DNA from 2 places in the Paenibacillus sp. E194 genome. Region 1 is predicted to be linked to the other one. Evidence: riboswitches for the same ligand, from Rfam matches in the RefSeq annotation. Region 1 holds a riboswitch; the other holds the start of a gene.
The links. A riboswitch is a leader RNA that binds a small molecule or an ion and turns the genes downstream of it on or off. The one in region 1 is predicted to bind glycine.
Positions count from the first base shown of each region.

Region 2: linked by a shared signal. The riboswitch ahead of gcvT (glycine cleavage system aminomethyltransferase GcvT) and the one ahead of AZ66_RS23810 (alanine/glycine:cation symporter family protein) in region 1 are both predicted to bind glycine.

Region 1 is NZ_JMDX01000242.1:4,862-8,284, reverse strand. It holds partial or broken gene AZ66_RS23815 (pyridoxal phosphate-dependent decarboxylase family protein) at 1-1,202, shown strand, start outside; glycine riboswitch at 1,398-1,502, shown strand; gene AZ66_RS23810 (alanine/glycine:cation symporter family protein) at 1,648-2,988, shown strand; gene AZ66_RS23805 (sigma-70 family RNA polymerase sigma factor) at 3,149-3,423, shown strand, end outside.
Region 2 is NZ_JMDX01000106.1:499-3,921, reverse strand. It holds gene gcvPA (aminomethyl-transferring glycine dehydrogenase subunit GcvPA) at 1-995, opposite strand, end outside; gene gcvT (glycine cleavage system aminomethyltransferase GcvT) at 992-2,119, opposite strand; glycine riboswitch at 2,221-2,344, opposite strand; glycine riboswitch at 2,348-2,442, opposite strand; glycine riboswitch at 2,606-2,714, shown strand; gene gcvH (glycine cleavage system protein GcvH) at 2,907-3,299, shown strand.

The DNA.
Region 1 (3,423 bases):
ATGGCTTATACAATCCCCGCCCGAACTTTATGGGAATTATGGCAGACACGATAACAGCGGCGTTTAACCCCCAGCTTGCTGCATGGAGTCATGCACCGCTTGCCGTAGAAATTGAGAATTATGTACTGCGTGAGCTCGCCGTTCAATTTGGTTACCCGCGTGATGTTGCTGATGGAACTTTCACGACTGGGGGAGCGGAAGCTAATTTGACAGCAGTCTTAACGGCACTATCTTATCATTTTTCAAAGTATGCAACAGACGGATTAGCAGCTTTGGAGAAGCCACCCATTTTGTATGCTTCTGAAGAAAGTCATCATTCATTGGTGAAGGCGGCTCGATCCTGCGGGCTTGGAACGAATTCAATTCGCTCCATTCGTACGAACGATTCCTTGCAAATGGATATAGATGCGCTATCAGAACAAATACGTATAGACCGCGCGCAGGGTTTTGCCCCATTCCTTATTATTGCTACAGTGGGAACGACGGGAGCCGGTGCAATTGATCCGTTAATGGACATCGCAGCAATAGCGGAGCATGAACAGATGTGGCTTCATGTGGATGCTGCTTATGGCGGTGCAATCGTGTTGGATTCCGAGCTGTCCTACCATGTGGATGGTATCCAGCTAGCAGATTCAATTGCGTTTGATGCTCATAAGTGGCTGTCCGTTCCGATGGGGGCGGGCATGTACTTCACACGGCATTCACGTATATTGAATGAAACCTTCCGTATAACGGCAGATTATATGCCGAAGGAGGGTGAGGAGTTGCCCACGATTGATCCATATACGCATTCCATTCAATGGTCACGGAGATTTATAGGATTGAAGCTGTATTTATCCTTGGCTACAGCGGGTTGGGAAGGATATCGGGCTGTCTTGCGACATCAAATTGAAATGGGCAAGCGATTCAGAGAAGAATTAATGCGATCTGGCTGGACAGTTGCCAATGATACCGTGCTGCCAGTCATTTGCTTTCTTGATCAAGAAGCATGGGAACGAAACGATCAGCATTTCGCTCTAATTGTGAATCAACACTTATTAAGCACAGGGAAAGTGTGGCTATCCGTATTTATCATTCATGGTGTACCAACGCTGCGGGCGTGCTTTACCAATTACGATACGAGCGAACAGAATATGAAAGAACTCATTCATTTATTAAATGAGGCCAGATCCCTATATTACAGTCAACGAGCACATGTGTGATAAATGGTATGGGATAAATTACAATGCCGTGGATCATTGCAGAATGATAGTGTGTCTACTATAATGTTACCTACAACTTTATAACTGGATGAAGTTTGCGGGAGATAGACGAATCGTCTAGCCGAAGGGGTAAGCTCTCAGGCGCTTAGGCATATCGAACCTTGAGCTCGAATACGTATAAGCAGGACCGTAAATGGACAGGACTCTGGAGAGACTCCATGATTGGGGCACCGAAGGGGCAAGACGAATTTGATTCGTGGATTCGTTAAAACTCTCAGGTAAAAGGACAGGGATGCAGAAGCGTAGAAATCGTAAGTTATCGGTATGATGATCTTATTTAGGTATGTCACTTACGTCAGGTTATTTATTCTGCACACATGTCCCCAGAGTCAAATCATTCGATTTGACTCTTTTTATTTTCACAAAGAGGGGAACTGATTTGGCAATGATGGAACAATGGTTAGACAAATTGAACAGCATGGTATGGGGAGCACCGCTTCTTATCTTATTAGTAGGAACGGGAATTTTATTAACGATCCGCTTGGGTGGACTACAGTTGTTCCGCCTGCCGCTCGCCTTGAAGTTAATATTCAAGTCGAAGAACGAAGGAGAAGGAGATGTATCCAGCTTCGGGGCATTGGCTACTGCGCTGGCGGCGACAATTGGAACCGGTAATATCGTGGGGGTTGCTACTGCAATTAAGGTGGGTGGACCCGGTGCGTTATTCTGGATGTGGGTTGCTGCATTCTTCGGAATGGCTACCAAGTATGCGGAGGGCTTGCTTGCTGTCAAGTATCGCAACATTGATGACAATGGACAAGTGCTAGGCGGCCCAATGTATTATATTGAGAAGGGGCTTGGCATGAAATTCAAGCCGCTTGCTGTATTCTTCGCGATTAGCGGGGTGTTGGTTGCCTTACTTGGAATAGGTACATTTCCGCAAATTAATGCAATCGTCACTTCTACAGAAGCAAGCCTTGGAGTGCCTGCAGTAGTCACTGCGGCAATCGTCACTATCGTGACCGCACTTGTTACAATTGGCGGGATTCAGAGTATTTCACATGTGACGACGACAATCGTCCCTGTCATGGCTATTATCTATTTTATCGCAAGCTTTGTGGTGCTTATTGCATTTGCGGATCAGATACCGCACGCACTGTCGTTGATTTTCCATGGCGCGTTCAATGCAACAGCAGCAGGAGGCGGCTTCTTGGGAGCAACGGTTATGATGGCGATCCGCAACGGGATTGCAAGAGGTGTATTCTCCAATGAATCAGGTCTCGGAAGCGCACCGATTGCGGCCGCGGCTGCGAAGGTGAAATGGCCGGCTGAGCAAGGACTCATATCAATGACTGGAACATTCATCGATACGATCATCGTCTGCTCGCTTACAGGATTAACATTGATTGTAACGGGAGTATGGAATGGCCCAATGGAAGGAGCGGCCATGACACAGGCAGCATTTGATGCTGCGCTGCCATACGGTTCCCTCATTCTTATGTTTTGCTTGATTTTATTTGCATTCACGACGATTCTTGGCTGGAACTATTACGGCGAACGGTGCATGGTTTATTTGTTCGGTGTCAAATCGATTCTGCCGTACCGCCTTGTGTTCATTGCGATCATTGGCTTTGGGGCATTTATCAAGCTGGATATGATATGGAAGCTTGCTGATATTGTAAATGGATTAATGGCGCTGCCGAACCTAGTCGCACTGCTCGGTTTGTCTGGAGTCGTCGTGTCTGAGACGCGTCTATATTGGAAACATAGGGAATCTGGAAAATAAATAGAAGCAGGAAGCAATTCCTGTTCTTGAGTAAACTGCCAATGCACGAAAGTGAACATTTGGCAGTTTTTTTGCGTTTAATGAAACCTTTTGCCTATCTTGTGCATCTAATTGGCAGTTAGATTCGCGTGTATGGGGTAAAGAAGGGAGTAGAAACGGCTTGCATAGCGATATAGAGACAGATGTGAGATTGGCTAAGGAAGGTAATAAAGAGGCGTTTATTCGACTCATCAAGCAGCATGAAGCCCAAATGTTCAACATGGCCAGGTCGATCGTCAGAAGGGATGAGGATTGTGCAGATGCGATGCAGGAGGCTGTGCTCAAGGCTTACCGCGCACTGACCAATCTAAATCATCATGCCTATTTTAAGACTTGGCTCTTTCGGATATTGATCAATGAATGCAATATGATATTGCGGAAGCAGGCTCGCATCAT
Region 2 (3,423 bases), on a different contig from region 1:
TGGTTTGAGCAGATGTTGGATGTCGCCTTCTCACGACGAATATGCTGTTCTCTCGCTTGGAGTGTAAGAACAAATCCACGCTTGCCATCCAAGTCCTTGGTCAAGCCAACAATTCTGCCAGGGATACGGCGCATATAGGGTTCTGCAACGGCAAAGAAACCGCATGTAGGACCGCCGTAAGATGCTGCAATGCCAAGCGGCTGAGCATCTCCAACACATACATCGACACCTAGTTTTCCAGGACTCTCCAACATAGCAAGACTCAGTGGATTCGTACTCATGATGAGCAGGCCTTTATTTGCATGTGCAATGGGTTCAATGGCGCGCACATCTTCAATGCATCCGAAGAAGTTCGGGGACTGAATCAGTACGGCAGCAGTCTCGTCCGTGACAGCACGCTCCAGCTGAGCAAGGTCAGTCACGCCGTCTTGATATCCAATCTCGACCACTTCAACATTAAGTCCTCGAGCCATTGTGCGAACAATCTGTCTCGCTTCAGGATGGACAGTGCTTGAGATGACAAGCTGCTTGCGCTTCGTTGCACCAACCGCCAGTGCTCCAGCTTCTGCAAGTGCAGTAGCGCCATCATACATGCTGGCATTGGCAACAGGCATACCAGTCAGCTCACATATATAGGATTGAAATTCGAAGATTGCTTGCAATTCACCCTGACTGATTTCAGGCTGATAGGGTGTATAGGCGGTATAGAACTCTGATCTAGAGACTAGATGTTGAATGACTACAGGGATATGATGATCGTATATGCCAGCACCAAGGAAGCTGGTATGGCTCTCACTGTTAGCATTGCGGGAGGCCAATTCCTTCATATGCCTCATCATGGCTGCTTCATCTAATGGTTCAGACATTGGCAGTACTCCATTGTAACGAATGGAGGCTGGGATATCGCGGAATAGCTCGTCAATGGAAGAGATGCCGATCTGCTGCAGCATGTCAGCCTGATCTTGTTCCGTCACTGGAATGTAACGATGCTTCATGATGGGTTCGCTCCTTTGGCAGGGGTCGGGATTCGTTTATAAAATGGAGTCGAGACAACGCGGGCTTTCAACTGCTTGCCGCGAATTTCGACAAGAATTTCTGTATCCAATTCTGAGAATGCGGATTCAATCAAGGCCAGCCCTAGATTGCGCTTTAATGTCGGCGACTGTGTTCCTGTTGTAACTTCTCCGATCACGCGCCCATCTGCAAGCACCGGATAATGGGAGCGAGGAATGCCTTTGTCAATCATCTCGATGCCTACCAGCTTTCGTGCCGGACCATCGGTCTTCTGCTTCGTTAATGCTACACGGCCGATGAAGTCGCCCTTATCTAGCTTGACGAATCGTGCTAGTCCTGCCTCAAGCGGCGAGATATTGGCAGTAATTTCTTGTCCATAGAGGGGCAGACGTGCCTCGAAGCGCAAGGTGTCTCTAGCACCAAGCCCTGCTGGGAGCAAGCCGAACGGTTCGCCTGCACGAATCAGCTCATTCCATACGTGCGCTGCATCCTCTGCGGACAAGTAGAGTTCGAAGCCATCTTCACCGGTATAGCCTGAGCGAGACAGCAGTGTTGATACGCCGCAGACTTGTGCATCCGATAGGAAATGGAATGGTGCGAGCGAATCAATAGGTGCCTCAGTTACCGCAGCAAGAATAGCTTGGGCATTCGGCCCTTGAAGGGCAAGCAATGCTGTGCGATTCGAAACATTGGTCAAGGTAACGCCATGAATCAGATGCTTCTGCAGCCATGCATAGTCTTTATCAATGTTGGAGGCATTAACGACGAGCATGTAACGGTCGCTCTTCATCTGATAAATGAGAATATCATCGACAACTCCTCCGTCAGGGTAGCACAGCAGCGTATATTGTGCTTTGCCATCCTCGAGCCGCGATACATCATTCGTTGTCATCTGTTGAAGAAACGTCAGGGAGGCAGGGCCGCTTACGATAAATTCACCCATGTGGGAGACATCGAATAGACCTGCATGTGTACGAACTGCTTCATGCTCTCGTTGAATGCCGATAAATTGAACGGGGAGCTCCCAGCCGCCGAAGTCAATGCAGCGTGCACCCGGATAAGCAGAGTATTGATCAAATATTGGCGTTCTCTTCAATTGACTCATGAATTCACCTCGATACGCGTATTTGGACTAATTATCGGTATACGTACATAAAAAGGACAGCCGAAAGAAAAGTGGATGCATCGCATCCTCTCATTCTCTCGCTCTGTCCTTTGTACCTGAGAGTGTCGCCGATTGTCGCAAACAAATTGTTTGTTTCCGTGTCTACCATCGACTTTCCCCTTGGGTGACTGTATTCGTTTTCATGAATAGCAGTGCTCTCCAGAGGTGCGTCCGGTAAAAGTCCTTTTGCCTGAGAGATTCACCCATTCAGGCTTACTCCTTCGGCGCCGCTATGTCTCAGCAGTCTCTCCCTTTACCATCATTCGCCATTTTCAGCTGTCATCTCTACATTAGTTGAGCTTTCCACACTTTGTCAATTGATATTTTCTTCACAACTGATTTCATAGCTTGTCATATTGACAATCATGCATATCTTGCAATAATCTAATGGTGTTATAATTACCCAGTTTAATCGTAATTCGCGAACGAGGAAGGTCGGGAGAGTTTGACAATTGCGATTGTCAACACCGAAGGAGCAAGTTGCCAGCCGCCGATTGGCAATGAATCTCTCAGGTTCCATAACCGCCATTCTGACGCAGCTCTGGAGAGTGCATTTCTATGCCGCCAAAGGGGTAAGTTCAACCGCAGTTGTGGCTGTGGAGGAACGGGAACTCTCAGGTACCGAGGACAGAGAACAAGGCGACAAGGCCGCTTCCTGTCCATTTTTACGATCTCGATTGGATAGACGGCCTGATGAATGACATTATGAATGAAATGGGGCGTTGACATGAGTGAAGTGAAGAATGGATTGCTGTATAGTGAAGAGCATGAATGGGTAGTTGCCATAGAAGGCAATACGGTACGGGTTGGCATTACAGATCATGCACAATCCCAGCTGGGAGACATCGTATTCATCGAATTTCCGCCAGTAGGTACCAGCTTGTCCGCAGGGGACAGCATGGGATCAATTGAATCGGTGAAGACCGTATCTGAGTTGTACTGTCCGGTATCCGGAACAATTACGAAGGTCAATGATGGATTGGAAGCGTCGCCAGAGCTTGTGAACAGCAGCCCCTACGAAGATGGATGGATTGCAGAAGTTGAAGTAGAAGGCAGCGTTGAGGAAGCTGTGAAGCACTTGCTGAAAGCAGAGCAGTACACGAAGCTGATAGATGAATAGGTGAAGGAACAATAGGTTGAGAATCTAAGAACCTGCTGTACCGGTATCATGCTGGTGCAGCAGGTTTTTCATTTGTTATCTGACAAATTTCGATAGGATTCACCGCCGAAAAGGAGTACAATAT